One region of the Eubacterium sp. SB2 genome, then DNA from elsewhere that is predicted to be linked to it. Evidence: predicted binding sites of a transcription regulator. Region 1 holds the regulator's gene; each other region holds the start of a gene.
What was found. The regulator LexA, encoded in region 1, represses DNA repair genes until DNA is damaged. The targets are predictions, from matches to a motif close to CNAACANNTGTTNG.
Positions count from the first base shown of each region.

Region 2: BN1938_RS19285 (putative DNA modification/repair radical SAM protein) is a predicted target of LexA. The motif match lies at 5,821-5,834, and genes of this name have one in related genera.
Region 3: recA (recombinase RecA) is a predicted target of LexA. The motif match lies at 2,893-2,906, and genes of this name have one in related genera.

Region 1 covers NZ_LN865153.1:1,838,908-1,847,000, reverse strand. The annotation lists gene obgE (GTPase ObgE) at 1-95, shown strand, start outside; gene yhbY (ribosome assembly RNA-binding protein YhbY) at 113-403, shown strand; gene nadD (nicotinate-nucleotide adenylyltransferase) at 413-1,024, shown strand; gene yqeK (bis(5'-nucleosyl)-tetraphosphatase (symmetrical) YqeK) at 1,021-1,581, shown strand; gene rsfS (ribosome silencing factor) at 1,848-2,198, shown strand; gene BN1938_RS20610 (extracellular solute-binding protein) at 2,217-3,695, shown strand; gene BN1938_RS20605 (bifunctional diguanylate cyclase/phosphodiesterase) at 3,747-6,725, shown strand; gene lexA (transcriptional repressor LexA) at 6,856-7,470, opposite strand; gene BN1938_RS20595 (LysM peptidoglycan-binding domain-containing protein) at 7,696-8,070, shown strand.
Region 2 covers NZ_LN865153.1:1,555,965-1,564,057, forward strand. The annotation lists gene BN1938_RS19260 (UDP-N-acetylglucosamine 1-carboxyvinyltransferase) at 392-1,684, opposite strand; gene BN1938_RS19265 (shikimate kinase) at 1,826-2,344, opposite strand; gene BN1938_RS24320 (hypothetical protein) at 2,558-3,196, opposite strand; gene BN1938_RS19275 (PD-(D/E)XK nuclease family transposase) at 3,561-4,706, opposite strand; gene BN1938_RS19285 (putative DNA modification/repair radical SAM protein) at 5,955-7,286, shown strand; gene BN1938_RS19290 (TIGR03915 family putative DNA repair protein) at 7,300-8,093, shown strand, end outside.
Region 3 covers NZ_LN865153.1:2,169,926-2,178,018, forward strand. The annotation lists gene rny (ribonuclease Y) at 1-1,048, opposite strand, end outside; gene BN1938_RS22105 (regulatory protein RecX) at 1,141-1,755, opposite strand; gene recA (recombinase RecA) at 1,757-2,866, opposite strand; gene BN1938_RS22115 (acyltransferase) at 3,984-4,649, opposite strand; gene BN1938_RS22120 (D-2-hydroxyacid dehydrogenase) at 4,662-5,657, opposite strand; gene BN1938_RS22125 (DNA topoisomerase) at 5,669-7,738, opposite strand; gene BN1938_RS22130 (aldose epimerase family protein) at 7,876-8,093, opposite strand, start outside.

The DNA.
Region 1 (8,093 bases):
AAGATTCCGGTATCCTGAATGACCTGGAACAGGCAGGCATTCAGGAGGGAGACACGGTTAAGATGTATGGACTGCAGTTTGATTATTATAAATAGACAGGAGATAAAACAGTATGACAACAAAACAGCGAGCTTATTTAAAAAGCCTTGCCATGACAATGGATCCGATCTTTCAGATCGGGAAGTCCAGTATTACTCCCGGGCTTACAGAAGCGATTTCTGAGGCTTTAGAGGCCAGAGAACTCATTAAGATCAGCGTGCTTCAAAATTGTGCAGATGATCCAAGGGAGCTGGCAGAGCTTGTTGCCGGCAGGACACGTTCTCAGGTGGTCCAGGTAATCGGCAAGAAGATTGTATTATACAGGGAAGGAAAGGACGACAAGAAAAAGATCGTACTTCCGTAGGAGGATTCTATGAAAATCGGCATCATGGGAGGCACATTCGACCCGATCCATATTGGTCATCTGCTTTTGGGTGAATTTGCCTTCGAAGAGTTTAAACTGGATGAAATATGGTTTTTACCGAATGGTAATCCACCGCATAAAGATACGGAAGACATGGATACCTCGCTTACCCACAGAATTGAGATGGTAAAGGCCGCAATCAGCGGTTCCCCGCATTTTAAGCTTTCCATGCATGAGGCGAAGAAGGGGATATCATACACGTATCGGACAATGCGTGATTTCCATGAACTGTATCCGGGCAACGAGTTTTATTTTATTTTGGGGGCGGATTCTCTGTTTTCCATTGAACAATGGAAGTATTTCAAAGAGATTTTCCCAACCTGCACCATACTTGCGGCGATGCGGGATGACAAGGATGTGGGAGATATGCAGAAACAGATTGCTTATCTTAAAAAGAAATATGAAGCCGAGATTGAACTGCTTCGGGCGCCGCTACTGGAGATTTCTTCAACGACGATCCGGGAGCGGGCCGCGAAGGGGCTGACAGTGCATTATTTCGTGCCGGATGCAGTGGCTGATTATATTAAAGAACATCATTTGTATAAGGAAGTGGAGCCATGACGGAGATTTTGGGGATTCGAAGAAAACTGGAGAAGAGATTAAAACCAGAACGCTACGAACATACGCTGGGAGTTATGTATACGGCTGCATCGCTTGCCATGTGTTATGAAACGGATATACACCAGGCGATGCTGGCAGGGCTTTTGCATGACTGCGGCAAGTTCTGCTCCGGTAAGGAGCAGATCAAATTGTGCAGGGAATGCAATATCACACTGACCGACTCTGAGCTGAAAATGCCGGCCCTGATCCATGCCAAGCTGGGAGCATATCTTGCCGAGCATGAATATAATATTAAAGATTCTGATATTCTGGGGGCCATCACTTATCACACCACGGGAAAGCCTCAGATGACACTGCTTGAAAAAATCATTTTTCTAGCTGACTATATCGAACCGGGCAGGCAGGGAATTCCGGTTTTAAAGGAAGTGAGAAGAGAGGCGTTTTCAAATCTGAACAAGGCAGTGGCACTCAGTGCTGGTTCCACAATTTCTTATCTTAAGAATGTGGGAAGGGAGATTGACCCCTTGACCGTCAGAACTTATGAATATTATCAGTAGCAGTTCAGACCAGTGAGAACTGTTGACATAATTATACCCAAAAGGCACCCCGTAACTCATGCCCTGCGGGCAGGTCTGCAGCATAGCTGCAGAATAATGTATACCCAAAGGGCACCCCGTAACTCATGCCCTGCGGGCAGGTCTGCAGCATAGCTGCAGAATAATGTATACCCAAAGGGCACCCCGTAATACATGCCCTGCGGGCGGGTCTGCAGCACAGCTGCAGAATAATGTATACAAATTAAAGAAGTAAAGGAGACTGATCTATGGAACAAGCAAGGGAAATGGCGCGGCTTGCCTGCAAAGCGCTGGATGAAAAAAAGGGAGAGGACATTAAGGTAATTGATATTGCCGGTGTCTCCGTACTTGCGGATTATTTTATCATCGCAAACGGCAGCAACGAGAGCCAGGTAAAGGCTCTGGTAGACAATGTGGAGGAATGCCTCCATAAGGCAGGATTTGTGTTAAAGCAGCGGGAAGGTTACGGTACCGCCAGCTGGGTGCTGCTTGATTTTGGAGATATCATCGTGCATATTTTTGATAAGGAGAACAGGCTGTTCTATAACCTGGAACGTATTTGGAGGGATGGCGTAGAAGTAGATGTTGAATCACTGTAAGCGCCGGTGGAGGATATTATGAGGAAACGAGTGTATAAAACTGCAGTCTGCCTGTTTACAGCTGCCATTCTCAGCCTGACGGCCGGGTGCTCTTCTGCAGAAGAAAAAACGAATGATAACAAGAAGGAAAGCCTGCTGGATCCTAAGAAGCCGGTTTCTATCGAAGTATGGCACTATTATAACGGCGCACAGCAGGATGCCTTCAATGAACTGGTAACAGAGTTCAATGGCAGCCGGGGAAAAGAGCTGGGAATCAAAGTAAAAGCATCCAGCCTTGGCAATGTGGCCGATCTGGAGGATAATGTACTGGCCTCCATTGACGGAAAAGTCGGGGCAAAAGAAATCCCTGATATTTTTGCGGCTTATGCGGATACAGCCTATGCGGTGGATCAGAAGGGCATGGCTGTGGATTTGATGGAATATATGACTGAGGATGAGATCAGTGAATATATGGACAGCTACATTGATGAGGGAAAGTTTTCCTCCGAAGACAGTCTGAAGATATTCCCGATTGCCAAGGCAACGGAAGTATTTATGCTGAACAAGACAGACTGGGATAAGTTTGCCGATGCAACGGGCGCTGACCTGGAGGATATTTCCACAATCGAGGGGATTACTGCCACGTCCAAAGAATATTACGAATGGACGGACAGCCTGACAGATACTCCGGATGACGGTAAAGCCTTCTTTGGAAGGGACGCTATGGCCAATTATTTTATAATAGGAGCACGGGAACTGGGGACTGAGATTTTCTCCGTCAAGGATGGTCAGCCGGCTTTGAATTTTGATAAAGACGTAGTCCGTAAGCTTTGGGACAATTACTATGTGCCTTTTATCAATGGCTACTTTGCTTCCTCCGGCAAGTTTCGGAGTGATGATATCAAGACAGGGAATATACTGGCATTTGTAGGTTCCTCTGCGGGAGCGACATTTTTCCCTAATCAGGTGACGCTGGACGATGAAAATACATATCCGATCGAGATGCAGGCTTTTGAGTGCCCTCGCTTTAAGGACGGTGAGAAATACTCTGTACAGCAGGGCGCAGGCATGGTAGTGATGGAAAAGGAAGATAAGGCAGAAATCGAGGCTTCCGTGGAATTTTTGAAATGGTTTACAGACACTGACCGTAATATACAGTTTGCTGTGACGTCAGGGTATCTGCCTGTCAAAAAAGAGGCCAACGATAAAGAGTTGATCAAAAAGAGCATAGACAGTACAGACAGCAGCGTCATCCAGGTGCTTGAGGCTTCCCTAACGCAAATTGAGGAAACTTCACTCTATACAACCCGCGCCTTTGAAAACGGTACGGATGCCCGTAATGTGCTGGAGTATTCGCTTACAGACAAAGCGGCAGCGGACCGGGCAGAGGTGGAATCGGCAATATCAGCAGGTTCTACCAGGGAAGAGGCTGTCAGTAAATTTGATACGGATGATAATTTTGAGAGCTGGTATGAGGAGACATTGGCATCTCTTGAGAAGTTAGTAGATAATAAATAAATTCGGAACCGCTGCATATAGGAAGCGGATGAAAGAAAGGAGGGCACAGGAATGCGCATGAACAGACAGAAAGCACAGCCTATACTGAAAAGAATGCTGATTCCCATGGTCCTCCTAACTTTAATAGAAGTAATGCTGCTCTCAGGAACTTTTATATTCGGGGGAGCCATTCAGGAACTTGATGAGAATGCCAAAGGCATTGTTCAGGGAAAGGTGGCCAATCGTTCCAGCTACCTGCAGAATGAGATGATAAACAGCTGGTCTAACGTGTCTTATACGGTACAACTCATTAACGAGACCGCTGAAAAGCTGGATCAGGACGGGATGATCGACCTGGATAATATAGGAAAAAACTCAAATGCCTGCTTTCCGCTGGTTTCTGAGATTTCCGGAAATCTGATCGAAATGCTTCGTTCCAATAAGGTGACCGGAGCTTTTGTTGTTTTTAACAATGATGATCCCAAAGAACTGAGGGAACAGGAGAGTTTTTCCCGTCCCGGCGTTTATTTCCGGGATCTGGATCCGGATACAAGCGCCTCTGTCCGCAACAGTGACCTCCTGATTGAGAGAGGCTCGGTTGATCTTGTACATAGCCTGGATATAGCCACTGACAGTGCCTGGAAGCCTCAGTTCGTATTTACCAAGGAACATGAGGAGATATACAATCTTTTTCTAAATCCGCAGGAACAAGGATATGAAAACCCCGGGGCAGCTTCGCTGACAGAATTGGGGTATTGGGGAAAACCGCATACGCTTACGGACGACGATAAGATGATGATTTCCTATACGGTTCCTCTGATAACGTCAACAGGTAAAGTCTATGGTACACTTGGCATGGAGATTACACTGGATTACCTTGCCACTATGCTTCCGTCTGAGGAATTGATGGAAGATAAGCCGGCCTCCTATTTACTGATCGTACAGGATGCGGAAACCGATGAATATAGAACCGTATATTCATCGGACAGCAGCATCGCACCGGACATGGAAAAGCTGGATGTATCACAGTCATCTGATGGGAACTTTTATTTTAACGGTGCAGATCATGAGCGGTATTTTATGGATATGGAGTACTTCCAGCTCTATGATTCGAACGGTCCCTTTGAATCGGATCGGTGGGGACTGGCAGGTGCAGTGAAGGAGAGTGATCTTACCGAGTTTTCCAACCATATCATGTCCTATATTATTGTTGCAATTATTCTGACAATCATTATGGGGATCGCAGGCAGCGTGCTTGTTAGTTTTATGATATCAAGACCGATTCATCTGGTGTCAAAACATATGCAGCAGATGAATACAAAAAACAAAATAGGCCTCCCCAGAACGAATATATATGAATTCGATCAGCTGGAAGAGTCCATTGAAAAGCTGAGCCGTGATGTAATCGACTCCGCCACAAAGTTTGCGCAGATTCTGAACAAAGCCAGCATACGTATAGCAGGGTTTGAAATTGATATGGATAATAACACTCTATTTTTGACGGACGGTTTCTTTGATATATTTGGCCTTAAGGGTTCCATTGCTTCCAATATGGATGTGCAGACTTTCATCATGGAAATGAAGGAGTTGGAAATCTATAAAGCAGAGGAAGCAGAAGACTATATATTGTATAAGATACCGACCGGGGAAAAAGAGACCTATGTCCGTCTAAGTTATTCGGGCGTGGAGGATCGAAGGGCAATCGGCATAGTCGAAGATATCACGAAGACAATCCAGGAAAAGCAGCTGATTGAGCATGAACGTGACCACGATCTGCTTACGGGGCTGAAGAACAGACGTGCATTCCAGCGTATCATGCAGCAGCTTTTTGAAAAGGGAGAATCCTGCCTGAAGAAGGCGGCACTGGTTATGATGGATCTGGATAACCTCAAACAGATCAACGATAAGTTCGGACATGATTACGGAGATAAATACATTCAGGCTGCGGCAGACAGTTTTCGGAAGTATACGCCGTCGAACACAATTATTTCGCGTAATTCAGGGGATGAATTTTATCTGTTTTTCTATGGATATGATACGGAGGAGGATATCACACGGATTCTTTCCGTCCTAAAAAAGGGCATCGACGAAGAATACATTCTGCTTCCGCCAATGCAGAGATTAAAATTAAAGATGTCCGGCGGTATTTCATGGTATCCCAGGGATTCCCGCCATTACGAACAGCTTCTGCAATTTTCTGATTTTGCAATGTACCAGGTGAAGCATTCTACCAAAGGTGAAATCAGTGACTTTGACCTGGGGGCATATCACAGCGAGGAGTATATCTCACAGAACCGCAGGGAGCTTTCGGAACTGCTGGAACGGGAAAAGGTAGAGTACTATTTTCAGCCCATCGTCGATGCGCACACCGGCAGAATCTTTGCCTATGAGGCTCTGATGAGAGGAACTATGCCCACATTGCGCAACCCTTCTGAAATCCTGGCTTTGGCCAGAGAAGAACACAAACTGGATCAAGTAGAAGAACTGACATGGAAGATGGCATCCACCACATTTGTACAGCATGTGAAAAACCAACGGATTCAGCCTGACTGTAAAGTCTTCATTAATTCATTGGCCGACTACAGAGTGAGTAACAGGATGATTGAGTTTATTGAATCTGAATGTAAAGGGTATCTGGATCATTTCGTATTCGAGATTACTGAATACGCAGAGGCAGATAAGGAGGCTATGGATGTAAAACGTGTTCTTGTCAACCGCTGGGATTCGGATTTTGCTCTGGACGATTACGGGAGCGGATATAATGGTGAGAGAATCCTTCTGGAGCTTGCCCCTAAGTATATTAAGATCGACAGAGAGATTATATCCGGTATCCATGATAATATTGATAAGCAGAAGATCGTGGAAAATACCATATCCTATGCTAAGGAAAGAAATATTAAAGTCATTGCGGAAGGAATCGAGACGGAACAGGAGATGCATAAGGTGATCGAACTGGGTGTAGATTATATGCAGGGATATTATCTTGCACGGCCATTTCTGGAACCGCCGCAGATAAGCGAATATATCGTGGAACAGATTAAGAAAGACTGATTGGAGCGAACCGCCGGTAACGGTCGGCGGGATTCCCCCAGGAGATAAGAGGATAAAAAGACATGCAGCATTTCAGTTTTGCGCATGTCTTTTTGAATACCATTCGGAAATACCATTTTGCATCCGGATTTTAAAAAAATCGGAAAACCCCGATCACTTTTCCTAAGATGGATACTTCCTTTACGATGATAGGCTCCATGTAGTCGTTCTCCGGCTGCAGGCGGTATACTCCTTCTTCTTTATAGAAGGTTTTGACTGTGGCTCCGTCTTCTACAAGTGCAACCACCATGTCACCGTTGGAAGCGGTATGATCCTGTTCAACGAGCACCATATCCCCATCCAGGATCCCGGCATTAATCATGCTTTCTCCTTTTACAGTCAGCATGAAGGTCTGCTTGTTGGGCATGAATTCCATGGGAATGGGGAAGTAGTTTTCTATGTTCTCCTGTGCCAGCAGCGGCTCTCCTGCGGCGACACGGCCGACAAGCGGGACATTCACAACTTCGCGTCTGGTCAGATTAAATGTATCATCTAATATCTCTATGGCTCTGGGCTTCGTGGGGTCACGCCTTATGTATCCGTTCTTCTCCAGTGTCTCAAGATGAGAGTGTACAGAGGAAGTGGACTTTAAATTGACAGCCTCACAAATCTCACGTACAGCAGGGGGAAATCCCCGTTCTAATATCTGTGCTTTTATGTATTCTAATATCTCCAGCTGCTTTTTGCTGATCTTACCCTGTGACATATAGCCCTCCTTAATCCGTTAAAGCCAACGCTCAACTCATTCTATAAATATAGTATCATAGTTGTTTTTAAAAAGCAAACACTTGTTACGAAAATATGTTCGAAAAATGAAACGCGAGTATTGACAAACATGTGTTCGTGTTATATAATTCTAGCTATAGAGAACAGATGTTCGTAAAACGAATAAGCAACTAATTATTAGGGAGTTTTAACGGGGGAATTACTAATGCAGAGAGAAAGAAATTATGCAAAAGCACAGACTATCAAAAAGAACGAGAGACATATCAGGAGTATGCTGGTTCTATTTATTGCAACAGTATTCATTGTATTTGCGGCATGCGCTTTGTTTGGAAATCTTTTGATTTCAGCACATGAGAAACGTTCAGAAGAGCCTGTTAACTTTAAGTATTACAAGAGTATTGAGATTCAGCCCGGAGATACTCTATGGGATATTGCAGAAGAATATATTACAGAAGATTATCGTTCCGTCTCAGAATATGTTATGGTGTTAAAAGAGATGAATTCACTGAGTACAGATGACATTCAGGCAGGCCAGAATCTGATGATCGCTTACAACGATACAGAATTTATAAATAAATAATCAACCTGTTCATTACTTGATTT
Region 2 (8,093 bases), 280 kb from region 1:
ACTCATGCAAAAAAGTCAAGCCCCAACTCCGTCCAAACACAGCCACCCCAATCCGCCTCTCCCGCCCCAAAAGCCTTCCGGGTGCAAAACGTCCCGCCTTGAAAAGCCCAGCCCCGGCTGTAGGGAATCGTGTGCTTTCCGCGTGCGTAAATAGGAATATTAGATTTACTTATATGAAAATACGGAAAAATGCAGGTCAAAACTATGATTCCGAATCATAGTTTTGCGCCGGCCTGACGCGTGAAATCCATCAGGATTTCACGTGGCATGCCGGCGTTGCCTGCATTTTCCCGTATTTTCATATTAGTAAATCTTATATCCCTATTCCCGCACGCGGAAAGCACATGATTCCCTACAGCCGGGGCGAACCCTTCTCCAAGCCCCTCGTTTCTCACCCAACTTTAAACTTGAACTTCTGTATCTCTTTTTCGCTGGATACTTTTTCAATCATCCCGCCCAGCCCGCGGAGTTTTTCTTCAAATCTCTCATAGCCTCTCTGGATATAGACAATATCATCAATGATCGTAATCCCGTCTGTTGCCAGGCCCGCAATGCAAAGAGCTGCCCCTGCCCGCAGATCCGGAGCGCTCACCCGTGCACCGGAAAGCTTCTCCACACCTTCAATCGTCGCTGAATTACCTTCTACCTTAATCACCGCGCCCATTCTGGCAAGTTCATCCAGATATTTAAAACGATTCTCGAAAATACTTTCTGTAATTGTGCTTGTTCCTTTTGCCAGAGCCAGTGTCACGCCGATCTGAGGCTGCATGTCTGTCGGATAGCCTGGATAAGGCAGTGTCTTAACCTGTGTAGACGACAGTCTCCTTTTTGCTACAACACGCACTGCGTCGTCAAACTCTTCTATTTCGCAGCCAATATCAACCAGTTTGGAAATCGTCGCATCCAAATGTTTCGGAATTACATTCAAAACCGTAACATCACCCAAAGTTGCTGCTGCCGCGAACATAAATGTCCCTGCCTCAATCTGGTCCGGGATGATGGAGTATTCCGTCTTGTGAAGAGACTTCACACCACGGATCTTAATCACATCCGTTCCCGCTCCCTTGATATTGGCTCCCATACTGTTCAGGAAGTTTGCAACATCAACAACATGCGGCTCCTTGGCAACATTCTCCATAATCGTCAGGCCGTCAGCCATGGCTGCAGCCATCATTACATTGATGGTAGCCCCTACGGTTACAACATCAAAATAAAGATGGGTTCCTCTGAGAACCTCTGCTTCTGCCACAATCTTACCGTGTTCAATATCCACGTCAGCACCCAGAGCACGGAATCCCTTCAAATGCTGGTCTATCGGACGGCTGCCGATATTGCACCCGCCCGGAAGCGCTACTTCTGCTTTTCTGTATTTCCCAAGCAGAGCACCTAGCAGATAGTAGGACGCTCTGATTTTCTTTATATAATCATATTCGATATTAAAGTCGCCGATTGTGCTTCCGTTAATCTTTACTGTGTGCGGATCCACTCTCTGCACCGTAGCGCCGATTCCCGCTATGGCCTCCAGCATCACATTAATATCATTTACATCTGGCAGATTGTCAATCAGGACAGTCTCGTCCGTCATAATCGCCGCTGCCAGAATAGCAAGTGCCGCATTCTTGGCTCCGCCTATCTCAACTTCCCCTACAAGCGGACTGCCGCCTTTAATAATATATTGCTCCATATTGCACCTCGATTATCCGATATTGTTATCGTGATCCCTTATCATTATTCCCCTGTTACTTCTTCAAGTCCAATTTTCAATATGCTAAGACATTATACCATAAAATGAAAATTTGTAAAATCATTTTTTCCCGTACTTCCGTCAATCCACTTGTCTTCCAGGATCTTCCACAGCGTTCAGTACGTTCTCTATGGTCTGTTCAATCCGGCATCCATCTTCGGAAATGGTAATATCCGCATACATTTCAAACAGCTTCGTCCGCTCATTATACAGGTCACGGAATGTCTGCCCTTCCTTCAGGACAACTCCGCGCTTTTTGGGACTTCGAATCCTTCTTTTTATTGTTTGATAAGAAGCCTTCAAATATACGACCGTTCCGATTTCTTTAAAATGCCTCATCGCCTCTTCACAGTAGATCACACTGCCACCCGGCGATATCACAGCATTTTTCACATCCAGATCACGGTTGACCTGATTTTCAATTTTCAGGAATCCCTCTTCTCCAACATCTGCAATAATCTCGCGCAGGAGCCTATCCTCTTGCTCTTGAATCAGCAGATCTGTATCAACAAACTTCATGCCCAGCCTTTTCGCCACAACAACACCGACTGTGCTCTTTCCGACTGCCGGCATGCCAATAAAAATAAGATTTTTTTTCATGAGTATATCCACCTTGATTTATCCTGACTATCCATGATTCTGCAGCCTCACTGCAGATCCGCCCGCAGGGCATAGTTTACGGGATGCCCTTTGGACAGTAATACATCTTGCGGCATTATATCATGAATCAAGATTCATGACCGCCATTCGCCGTTCGGAAAATGTGCAGGCACGCTTTCCTCACTAGCGTTCATTATATCATATTTTTTTTAATTAGTAAAATTTGCGCCTGCATCGCCGGTTATCGCACCTGCGTTTATACAATTCCTGATACAACATTACTTCCACCATATCGCGCAGCCAGTTCTGCCCTCCAGGCCCCTGAGGCGGACGGTTCTGCGGAGGACGGCCCGGTCTTGGCGGGCGGTTATCCTGCGGAGGACGCCCTGGTCTCGGCGGGTGGTTATCCTGCGGCGGACGCCCTGGTCTCGGCGGGCGGTTATCCTGGGGTGGGCGCCCCGGTCTTGGCGGACGGTCATTCTGCGGCGGGCGTCCCGGAAGGTGTATCGCCTGCTCTTCCATGAGATCTTCCGAAAACAGCTCCTCTTCCATCATCTCTTCCGGAAAAACGTCCTCGTATCCTTCCCCATAAAACATCTTTTCATGTTTACGTACATTATCATAGATCCGGCTGCACATCATACGCAGCTGCAGTTTATCCGGATATTCGTCATACATCATGCTGCAATCGTACTCCATTCTGTCACACTCATCTTCTACATACGGAAGGATTTTTTTAGCCATTGACGGATAGAGACTTTTCATATATTCAAAGTCTCTCCGCTCAATTTTCTCATCATCATACGCAAGCGGCATAGGGTATGCCATGTAATAAGGCAGTTTTGGATTCATAGTACACACTTCCATTTCAAGACATTATATGGTTAGTATATGCTATTAGCAGAAAATCGTTAATTCATGGGAGTATTCTCTTTTAAATTTGCATCCTTTATAATTTCTGACAATGCAATCACCTCACATATTAAGTCCATACAACTAGTACAAGAAAATCTAAATACCTTGCTGGTTCGGTGAGAATGACTTTTCGAGAGTGCAGACGCAAAAACGTAGGCGTAGTGGGGCTACGCTGAGGCTTTTGCGCCTGTGCTATCGGAAAATCAGGCCAGCAAAACAGCAAGGTATTTAGATTGTCTTATACTAGTAAAAGAGACCTGCGTCCGGTCTCTTTTACTAGTCCTGTTATATACTTTACAGATCATTTACCATCCCGCTGCAAATCTGCCACCAAACGCTTTAATGCTTCAACCTCTTTCTCTGCTTCTGCCGCTCTTTTTTCTGCCTGCGTCTTTTCCCTTTTGGCCTGTTCTTTTTCCCTGGCAGCCTCTTCTTTTTCCCTGGCAGCTTCTTCTTTTTCCCTGGCAGCTTCTTCTTTTTCCCTGGCAGCCTCTTCTACTTCTTTTTTAATCTCCTCCAGCTCTTTCCTTGCTTTCTCGGCCTCTTTTTTCATGGCATCCAGCTGTTCCTGCTGTTCTTCAATCATATACTGCACTGTGTTTCTGTCAAGCTCAAGAAGTTCTTCTGAAAACATATCCATCACCCCTTCGATATTGCGGCACATCTCATACACTTCTTCGTATATTTCTTTAAATGCCGGATATTTCTCTATGAGTTCTAAAATCCGATCCGGGCTGTCCTCGCTAAAAAATGTAAGCCAGGCATCCAGTTCGTTATCTATAGTTTTATTGTGATTGTTTTCTTTATAAATGTCAAGTGGAATCAAAACATACTCCTGCAGCATATTCAGCTCCAGGCCGGTATTAAATACTTGTTTGGAATAATGGATATACTTATCCACTGTATGAAATTCAGATGTGCTTTTTTCGAAAAATACGATGGTATAGACCGTTTTTATATCTTGATAAGTAAACTTTTTATTCCTTCGACTCTTCACTCTTTTGTACTGCCGGAGCAGTGAATCCGCGGAATAACATGCGCAGCGTTGTCCAGGGAATGCATACCCTATCTTTTGTATTTCTACGTTGGCCAGGCTTCCGTCATCCAGTTCCACTATGATATCAGTAATTAACAGTGTGTTTTCATCTGCTATTCTAACAGAATCATTTGGAAGTATCTGCCGTATTATCACTTTTCGTTTCAACAGCAGGGTCAACAGAGATTCCAGCCTGTCCGGGTGCACTTCAGGACTCATTATCTCTTTGAAAAAGGAATCATAAACCATTTTAATTCCTCTCGCGCCGGTACAAAAATCTAAAAATTCTTCCTTCTTTTCCTGGCTCCAGAGTTCAAACTGTCTCAGGCAGCCCGGATGCATGCAAATATCTTTTAACACCTCCTTTCGTGTCCTGATTTGTGGAAAATACTCTTGTAGTCCTTTGTGCATAGGCACTCTCCCTTCTTTTGTTTTTGAATCATTCACGGAAACTGTTTCGAATCTGAAACGCCGAAATGAGAAGTCTTGCGGCTGTGAAATGGCTGAAACGCCTGCCGCTTTTGATAACATCAGAATAACACGTGTTTGACCAGAATGCAAGAAACAAAATCGGGATTTAGTCGGCTAGCTTTAGACTTGTCGACGGATGGGGACGCTTCATGACAGGGAGGCCGGGGAGGCGCTGGGGCTGTATATGCCGTTGCGATATGCACCCGTGCTGCTAAGTGTTTCTAGAACAGCCGCTGCCGGATAGGCGGGTACGCTGAACACATCACGGGAAATCTGATGATTTCCCGCGCTGGGTTCAGCAACAACTTGATTTGGAGATCAAGTTGTTCCCCGCCTAGCCGGCAGCGGCTGTTCAAGAAACACTAAGCGCACTCCAGCATTTCGCAACGGCATATACAGCCCCAGCGCCTCCCCGGCCTCCCTGTCATAAAGCTGGCTCATCCAATCGGCAGGAAAGCTCGCCAACCGGGTGGGATCCTCGGCCAGGGCAACGGATGTGGATTGGCTATGCGTATCTTTTCATCTTCAAGGTGTATATTAACTGTAAGCCGTATCCCCTTGCTTATGTACACCTACTGGGGACAAAAAAGTCCCGCCAATTCTATATCCATACGCTGCCCCCGTTTGAGGCCCCACCTTAGGAACGTGTCCTTTTCCTGCCGGCCGGATGAACCAGCTCCATGAAGGGATCGCCGAAAACCTCCCGGAGAACATCCATGTCCTTTCAAAAACGCTCAAAGCGGACCTTAGAAATTCTTGGTGGGAAACAGCCCTGAAAATGGAGAGATTTTTGGATTCCGAATCCAAAAATCAACTGACCCAGCGCGAGAAATCATCGGATTTCTCGTGATGTGTCAGTGGTGCTCCATTTTCAGGGCTGTTTCCCGCCTAGAATTTCTTAGGTCCGCGGCCGCGTTTTTGAAAGGACATGGATGTTCTCCGGGAGGTTTTCGGCTATCCTTTTATGGAGCGTCCCCATCCGCGCCGAGACTAAAGCTCGTCGCTAAATCCCTATTGAAAATGTGTGGAAGATATGGTATGATTTGTTATACGAAGAACATATGTTCGGAATAACTGTAGGATTTATTTCAAGAAAGTATACCCAAAGGGCATCCCGTAATACATGCCCTTGTGGGCGGGTCCGCAGCACAGCTGCAGAATAATGTTTAGGAAAAGGGGTGCACGGAGATGGCGGAGATTATACAGGAACAGATGTCGATGTATGACAAACTGCAGATTTTAAGCGACGCCGCCAAATACGATGTGGCCTGCACGTCCAGCGGTGTGGACAGGCAGGGTGACGGAACAGGGATGGGAAACTGCAAGAAATCGGGGATATGCCACAGCTTTTCGGCTGACGGAAGATGCATTTCGTTATTGAAGATTTTATTTACGAATGAATGTATTTATGACTGTAAATACTGTATCAACAGAGCGTCTAACGACGTAGTCAGGACTTCGTTCACGCCGGACGAAATATGCACTCTGACTATGGAGTTTTACCGACGGAATTATATTGAAGGCCTTTTTCTAAGTTCTGGGATACTGAAGACGCCGAATTATACCATGGAGCTGATCTATGCTGCTCTGTACAAGCTGCGCAGGGAATGTAATTTTCAGGGATATATTCATGTGAAGGCGATTCCGGGAGCGGATCAGGAGCTGATTCAGCGGGTGGGTTTTTTGGCGGACAGGATGAGTGTGAATCTGGAGCTTGCCACCGCCGAGAGCCTGCGGCTCCTTGCGCCCCACAAGAGCAGGAAGAATATTCTGGCGCCGATGCGTTTGGTACAGCAGAAGCACAATGATAATAAGCAGGAGATTGTTCAGTATAAGAATGCGCCCCGGTTTGTCCCTGCCGGGCAGAGCACACAGATGATTATCGGTGCTGCTCCTGAGACCGATTACCAGATCCTCAATGTGGCAGAATCTCTCTATAAGAAATTCGAACTGAAGAGGGTGTTCTACTCCGCGTTTGTTTCTGTGAATGAGGACTCGGCACTGCCGGCAAGAACAGGGGAAGGGCCGCCTCTTCTGAGAGAGCACAGACTGTATCAAGCGGACTGGCTGCTGAGATATTACCGATTTGAAGCAGGGGAGCTGCTGGATGAAAAGAACCCGAATTTTAATATTTTTCTCGATCCAAAGTGCGACTGGGCGCTGAAGCATCTGGAATATTTTCCGGTGGAGGTGAACCGGGCAGACTATAATACACTTTTGCGGGTGCCCGGAATCGGAGTAAAGTCGGCTTCCAGGATTGTGAAGGCGAGAAGGATGGGAACTCTGCAGTTTGAAGATTTGAAAAAGATGGGAGTCGTACTAAAGCGTGCACTTTATTTTCTGACATGCAACGGCAGAATGATGTACAAAACCAGGATTGAAGAGGATTATATTATGAGAAACCTGCTGAATACAAAGGAAAAGCTGCCGGATTCTGTGACCGGCATGACTTACCGGCAGCTTTCTTTATTTGATGATGTGACCTTCAGGGAAGCACAGGTTTTCAGCATATTGGAGTAAAAGAGGAACAGAGATGAAACAGGTCTATATTTGTTATGACACAATAACAGGCATATTTTCCGCTATCCACGATGCGTGGAAAGAAAATAGGAACGGTGAAGCTGGTATTGCACTGCGCGGCCGGATGACCCCGCAGTTGTTCTGTGAGTACAGGGAGACGGCAGAGTCGGGAAAAAAGTCAATTGCGGTTGAGCGGCTGATAAAACAGAATCTTGGGTATAATACTTACTGGGATATCTATCATGCCCTTCTGGCAGACGATTCCGAGAAGGCGGATGCCGTATATAATACCATGCTGGCAGCCAGAACCATACCAGACAGCAGGAAGATCATGGAACACCTGAGTAATCCATATGTTGCCAAGGTGTTTGAACTGAGCAGGAGTGTGGCCAATGAGGCGCATCTGTTTACGGAGTTCATCCGCTTTCGGGAATTGGAGAACGGAGTCCTGCTCTCGGAGATTACGCCGAAGGGGCAGGTGCTCACCTGCATTGCAGATCATTTTACAAATCGTTTTCCGCTGGAGAACTGGATGGTTTATGATAAAACGCATAAGGTATTTCTGATTCATCAGGCAGGAAAGAACTGGGTTCTTGTCCAGGGAGAGGAACTGAATCCGGAGACAGCAGGCAGAATATCGGAGGCAGAAGGAGAATTTGAGCGTTTATGGAAAGGGTTCTGCAGCTCAATCTCAATCAAAGAGCGTGAAAATCTGGCCCTGCAGAGGTCACACCTGCCGATGCATTTCCGACAGGATATGACAGAATTTTGTGACAGCTCAGTCAGGTCTGCGCATTTACTGCGCAG
Region 3 (8,093 bases), 330 kb from region 1:
GGCCGATCTCACCGGCCAGAAGTCCTGACAGCTGGGCAACCTCTATAGAATGCTTAAGCGCATTCTGGCCATAACTGGTTCTGAACTTCATTCGTCCGAGCAGACGAATCAATTCCGGATGGATTCCCGGCACGCCAACTTCCAGAGACGCTGCCTCTCCTTCTTCCCGGATCATCGTGTCCACTTCTTTTTGTGCCTTTTCTACCATCTCCTCGATTCTGGCAGGATGGATACGTCCATCCACAATCAATCTCTCAAGGGCAATTCTTGCTACTTCCCTTCTGATCGGGTCAAATCCTGACAATACAACCGCTTCCGGCGTATCATCGATAATCAGCTCGACACCTGTCAGTGTCTCGAGGGTTCTGATATTCCTTCCCTCACGGCCGATGATTCTTCCCTTCATCTCATCACTTGGGAGCTGCACTACGGAAATTGTAGTCTCAGCCACATGGTCAGCCGCACATCTCTGGATTGCATTGACAACGTACTCTTTGGCCTTCTTGTCCGCATCTTCCTTTGCCTGTGTTTCCAGCTCTCTTACCATCTTGGCTGTGTCATGCTTCACATCTTCTTCAACAGTTTTCAACAGATATTCTTTTGCTTGTTCGGAGGTAAGTCCTGAGATTCTTTCTAGTTCCTGTACTCTTTTCTGACTAAGTTCTTCTACTTTTGCTTCACGCTGCTTCAGTTGCTCTTCTTTTGCTGTAAATTTGACTTCACGCTGTTCGATCGCCTCTGACCGTTTGTCAACGGCCTCTTCTTTTGCAAGCACCCTTTTCTCATAACGCTGCAATTCGGCTCTTCTTTCCTTTGTCTCTTTTTCAAGGTCATTCTTCGTCTTGATCGACTCTTCCTTCACCTCTAAGAGAGCTTCTTTTTTCGTTGTCTCAGCAGTCTTTACGGCATCATCAATTATTTCTCTTGCCTTTGCTTCGGCATTGCCAATCTTGGAATCTGCATTCTTCCTGAGATTGGATATCGTTACAAAGTGAGTAATAATACCAACTATCAACGCGAGGGCTACAGCAATAACAATACTTATCATTGTTGGCACAGGAGCACCTCCTTGTTCAATTTTCATTGTACATTCTTGCTTAAAATACAACAGTTAAATTTTATACTGTTTTCACAACTATGTCAAGCATTCTCATCATTATTTTGTATCACTTGACGGATGTCGTCATAACGGAACCCTTTTCGCGATAAATAGCCATATAATTTACGCATTTCTTCCTCTGTCGCCTCCGCCGGAATCACCCTTTTCTTCCTGATAATCTGCCGGATTGCATCCTTTTCACTGTTGGATTCAAAGCATTCCTCAAATGCCAGCTCAATTTTGTCAGGCGCCACACCCCTGCCGCACAGCAGGGCATAAATCTCGCGCCTGCTTTTGGATGCCTTCCTGCTCTCTATAAATTGTCTTGCATACCGCTCATCATCAAGATACCCAAATGATTTCACGTAGGACAATGCTGCTTCTATGGCTTCCTCCGGGTATAACCCCTGTTTCAGCTTATCCCTGAGCCCGGACTCGGTGCGGTCCATATCCTCCAGAAGATGCATGGCTCTTAACTTGGCACGCTTGATAACGACCTTTTCCAGAACTTCCCTGTAATTCTCTTCCTCGATCTGCGCTCCTTCTTTGATACCATAACGGGCCAGTTCGCCCTTGTATAAGACAAAGGCGAACCGGCCGTCCAGAAAGACTTTAGACTTTGTTTTCGTTACAGCATCCAGCTTTGTAACTGTCATCCTATACTTCCCCCGGTGCTTTCACTTCCGTTTTTCCCGGTTCGGGCGCTTTTGAGTCCTTTGCCTTTTTTGTCAGCTTCAGTTCCTCCGCTGCTTCTTCCTCACCTTCACCGTTCAGCTTATAGTGGGCACGCACTTTGCGGTCCAGCTCTTCCATCACTTCCGGGTGCTCTGTGAGGTATGCCTTGGCGTTCTCTCTTCCCTGTCCGATCTTCTCGCCTTCATACGCATACCATGCGCCGCTCTTCTTCACCAGGTCAATCCCTGCTGCCAGATCCAGAATATCCCCCTCCTTGGAGATCCCTTTTCCAAACATGATATCAAATTCGGCCTCTTTAAATGGAGGCGCGATCTTATTCTTGACAATCTTGATCCTCGTACGGTTCCCGACCATCTCGCCGCTCTGCTTCAGGGTCTCGATCCTTCTGACATCCATTCTGACGGATGCATAGAACTTCAGAGCACGTCCGCCCGTTGTTGTCTCGGGATTTCCAAACATCACGCCCACCTTCTCACGCAGCTGGTTGATGAAAATAACAACACAGTTAGACTTACTGATAACGGGAGTCAGCTTTCTCAGGGCCTGTGACATCAGTCTCGCCTGTAATCCCACGTGGCTGTCACCCATATCCCCTTCGATCTCCTGTCTCGGCACCAGAGCCGCCACAGAGTCAATAACAATAATATCAATCGCACCCGAACGCACCATTGTCTCCGTAATCTCAAGCGCCTGATCTCCGCTGTCCGGCTGGGAAATATAAAGTTCATCTATATCAACACCAATACTCTTCGCATATACAGGGTCCAATGCATGTTCCGCATCAATAAACCCGGCAATCCCTCCCCTGTTCTGTACTTCTGCAATCATATGTAGTGCAACGGTCGTCTTACCACTGGACTCCGGTCCATAGACTTCGATCACACGCCCCTTCGGCACGCCGCCCAGTCCCAGCGCCAGATCCAGGCTCAGGCAGCCCGTCGGCACCGTCTCCACCGCAACATGGGCTCCCGGTTCACCGAGCTTCATAACCGTCCCTTTCCCAAAATCTTTCTCTAACTTCGCAATCGCCGCATCCAGCGCTTTTTTCTTATCTTCATTTCCATTAGCCATATGTCGGTACTCTCCTTCTCACTTTTCGAACAATTGTTCGTTTTCTAATAATATACTATTATACTTATTGTAAAATGTCAACAACAATTTCACAACCTCATTATACAATTTTACATGTCCTATAAACAGGACTTTACTTTAGTTTTTATATGAATCTTCTAAAATCCGCAAGCTAATCTTCCATAAGATTCACCGCCTCTCCTTATCTAGTACATCGTAAAATAAGTAACTGACTCATAAGCTGAGATAAATTTTCGAGAGTGCTGCTCCACAAACGCAGGCGTAGTGGGCTACGCTGAGGCTTGGGGAGCAGTGCTATCGGAAATTTAGGTCGGCTTATGTGGCAGTTAATTATTTTACAATGTACTAGTATAAGCTAATCTAAATACCTTACTGTTTCGCTGGCCTGATTTTCCGATAGCACAGACGCAAAATCATTCTCACCGAACCAGCAAGGCATTTAAAACTAGTTAAAACCATGGAATATTTTGGACGAACGCCACATTTATAAAAAGAAATCTAAGAATGATAGATTTGTAAACTAATTTTAGCACCCCTCTGCGAATAAAACAATCCCTTTCAAGCCACATTGTGAAGCCATATTATTACGATGTTACACTTCGCACCCCAGCCAACATCTAAATCGGGAGTTAGCGAGCGAGCTTCAGTCTCGGTCGCGGATAGGGACGCTCCATGAAGGGATAGCCAATGTCATCCGCCTCCCCCGTCTCGGGCGCCACTCTGGGGACGAGTTCTTTACTGCCGGTCGGATGAACCAGCCAAGCGGACTGTAAGCGGCAAGCCCTCCGGCCTGTATGGTCGGTTTAAAACGCCTTATAGCGGACGACTAGAAGCTCTTAGAGAGCCGGAGGCATCCGGAAGGGATGAAAATTGATTCTCCGAAATCAATTTTCAATCCGGCCTGTGCTGAAAAAATATCAATTTTTTCAGCGCATGCCGGATGTGCCCTTCCGGGTGCCTCCGGGTCTCTTAGAGCTTCTTCGTTAAGCGGTCAGGATTTTAAACCGATCATACAGGCCGGAGGGCTTGCCGCTTACAGTCCGCTTGGCGTCCCCTTATCATCCGTACACATGCCAGAACTCGTCTTTCGAATTCCTTACTGCTTTTTTACAACTTCCCCCTGTTTTTTATAGATACTCCCCCCCGGCACATACCCTCTGACAGATGAGAGCGGGTAGATATTACTATGGCTTCCAACCACGGTTCCCGGATTCAGCACGCTGCCGCACCCTACCTCGACTTCATCCCCCAGCATGGCGCCGAACTTCTTCATGCCCGTCTCAATGTTTCCTTCCGGTGTTTTTACAATAACCAGTTTTTTATCGGATTTCACATTGGAGGTAATAGAACCTGCTCCCATGTGTGATTTATAGCCAAGAATGGAATCTCCCACATAATTGTAATGTGGTACCTGTACTTTATTGAACAGGATCACGTTTTTCAATTCTGTAGAATTGCCGACTACCGCGCCTTCGCCTACGATTGCATTGCCTCTGATAAATGCACAGTGCCTGACCTCGGCTTCTTTCCCAATAATGACCGGCCCGTTAATATATGCGGTGGGAGCCACCTTGGCGGATTTGGCAATCCAGATATTCTCGCCGCGTTTTTCGTACTCTTCCTCGTCTAAAGTCTCTCCCAATTGCAGAATAAAGCCGCTGATTTTCGGCAGGACTTCCCATGGATAGGTCACACCGTCGAATATACCGGCAGCAATTGTCTCTTCCAGTGTATAAAGCTCTTTTACAGTTAATTCCGTCATTTTCTTTTCCTCCTACTTCTCCGCCGGCTCAGTGAACTTCCGGTAGCCGGTCTGAAAATCTACTTCATTTTTTATGTTGCCGTCTGTCAGAATTGCTTTTAAATTATATGCCGCAATTTCTACAATAGATTCCAAAATCTGCTGCATATGGTACTTTCCAGCCACATGAGGGGTGATCAGCAGGTTCGGCGCATCCCACAGCGGAGAATCCGGCTCCAGAGGTTCCTGCTCCGTCACATCGATGGCCGCGCCCCCCAACCTGCCACTGTGCAGGGCATCGCACAGATCCATGGTTGGGATCAGGCTTCCCCGCCCAACATTGAGCAGAATTGCCCCTTTTTTCATTTTCTCCAGGCGCTCCCGGCAGAACAGTCCCTCTGTCTGCGGAGTGCCTGGAAGCGTACATGCCACAATATCCGCTCTCCCAAGCAGCGCATCCAGTGCATCCAGCTGATACAGTTCTTCCAGATAATCCGGCTTTTGCGCCTTATTTCTGCGGATTCCGATGACATGGCTGCCCATCAGGTGCATCTTCTGTGCAAACTGTCCGCCGATATCGCCCAGGCCCACGACCAGGGTCACAGAGTCCGCAATGGAATTCACCTTCCCCTCATCTTTCCATGCATGTGCACGCATATTGCGCTCATATAAGTGCAGTTTCTTTATCAGCATCAGCGAGGCTCCCAGCATATATTCAGAAATCGCCAGCCCATAGGCGCCTGTGGCATTCGCCAGTTTTGCACCGGGAGGCATGACGCCCGGAACAGTGTAAGGGGCGGCCCCTGCACTGTCCAGCTGCAGTAATCTAAGGCCCGCAGCATCCTTCAGATACTCTGGCTTAACATTTCCCAGTATAATCTCCGCCTGTTCGGCCATTTCTTGATCCACGTCCTTCTGTGCTCTGTACACAAAATGAGCGCCGCCGCTGCCTATAATCCGGGCCGCTGTGTCTTCCAGGTATTGCCGGTGCTTCTGTTCAACCGGAATGGTAACCAATATTTCTTTCATGCCTCTCCTCCTTACTTACTTTTGCCCTTATTTTCTTTATAGAATCTGGCTGCACGGTCATAGCATCCGCGGAGCTGGTACTGGTTGTTCAGCCCTTTTACTCCGTTGGTCCTGCTGACGATAAAGTGATCCAGCTTCCTCATGTACTCATCCGGCGTAATATCACCGTCTGCCACATAAGTCAGCCCCTTCTCCCAGCTGGCCGTCAGCTCGGGATTCAGAAGCGACTTGATGGAATTATCTACTACGTCAAACACCATTTCGCCCTGCAGTGTAGGTGTAATAATCTGGGTCTTTTTATTCAGGCCCAGATACTCGATATGGATCAGCTTTTTCAGGATTTCCGCACGTGTCGCACTGGTTCCGATTCCGCTTCCTTTGATCTGCGCACGCAGTTCCTCGTCTTCGATGAGCTGCCCCGCATTTTCCATCGCCAGGATAATGGAACCGGAATTGTACCGTTTCGGCGGAGAGGTCTCTCCCTCTTTGATATCCAATGCCTTCACAGGAAGGACAGCGCCCTTCTTCAGACTCTGTATCACCTGGAAGAAACTGGTGTCCAGATCCTGAGCGCCGCTGTTCTCACCGCTGTCACCGTCCCCGCTGTTTTCTCCGGTTTCCGCATTGTTTTCCTTTCCCTGTGCGGAAACGTTCTTCTTTGCCTGAGGTACACCCGTCACTTTCAGGTAACCTTCCTCTGCCAGTACCTTAAAACTGGAAAAGAAACTCTCTTCTTTGATCTTTGTGGTTATGGACACCTTCTGATACACCGCCGGAGGATAAAAAATACTCAAAAATCTTCTCACAATACATTCATACACTCTCGACGCAGTCGCGGAAACCGAGCTGAGGGCTCCCAGCCCCTGGCCCGTCGGTATGATCGCGTAATGGTCCGTTATCTGCTTATCGTTAACATACCTGGTCTTTGCCAGGCCTTTGTGGCTTCCAAATCCCAGGATATCCTGCAGATAAGGCGCGGCCGCCGGGTACTTGGAAAGTCCGTTCAGATTTCTGCTGATCTCCTTTGCCACGGCTGTGGACAGCACCCTAGCGTCCGTTCTCGGATAAGTAACCAGCTTCTTTTCATACAACTCCTGTACGATCCTGAGCGTTTCATCGGGGCTGATCTTGAACCGTTTGGAGCAGTCATTCTGAAGCTCCGCCAGATTATATAGCAGCGGCGGATTCTTTTTCTCTTTCTTTTTCTCAATGGCTGCAATCTGGCATGTCACGGGTTCCGGTTCCTTCAGGTAATCCACCAGTTCCTCTGCCTTCTCCCTCTTCTTAAATCCATTCTCCTTGTACAGGTCAAAGGACTCGAAGAAGCGGGATCCCTTGACGGCACGCCACTCTCCCTCAAAGTTCTGCCCTTCTGCCTCAATGGTGCTCAGAACACGGTAGAACGGCGTCTTAACAAAGTCCCTGATCTCCCGCTCTCTGCGGACGATCATCCCCAGCACACAGGTCATCACGCGCCCTACCGATATGACCGCATACTTGGTGCGCAGATAATTGGATATGCTGTTCCCATATTTCAGCGTCAGAAGACGGGAAAAATTGATCCCCATCAGATAATCTTCCTTTGCCCTCAAATAGGCAGAAGCACTGAGATTATCGTATTCCGATAAATCCTTCGCCTCCCTGATTCCGCGTAAAATCTCTTCTTCGGTCTGGGAATCGATCCAGACCCTCTTTCTTTTTTTGCCCTCCACATGCGCTTCCTGCTCAACCAGGCGGTAGATGTATTCCCCTTCCCTTCCGGAGTCGGTGCACACATAGATCGTATCTACATCCGCTCTTGTAAGCAGCCCGCTCACAATCTGAAACTGTTTGGCCACCGAGGGAATGACCTCGTATTTAAAGTCTTCCGGAATAAACGGAAGGGTATTCAGGCTCCAGCGCTTCAGCGCAGGGTCGTACTCCTCCGGATAGCTCATCGTAACCAGGTGCCCGACGCACCATGTCACAATCGCCTCGTCCGATTCCAGATAACCGTCTTTTCGTCTTGTATTCAATTTTAATGCCTTTGCGAATTCCTGGGCCACACTCGGCTTCTCCGCTATGTATACTGATTTCCCCATAAATACTTATACTGCCTGCTTTTCTCTTTATTCTCCCAAAAAGCTGCACCGCCGTAGCAGAAAAAACTTCTGCCGCTGCTGCCCCGGGAGTAAAATACAGTAACAGTTCAGACCGGTCTGAACTGTTACAAAATATATTACCTTACTGTAAAATGATATGCAGTCATGGTGGAGTAGGTCTCCCCTGCCCTGCATACCGGGCTCTCGAAGTTATCATGATGTATGGCATCCGGAAAATACTGTGTTTCAAAGCAGACTGCCGCCCGCCTTGGATATACCGCCTGCTTCTTTCCCGGTTCCTGATCCAGAAAATTAGATGTATATATCTGCATACCCGGCAGGTCTGTCCACACCT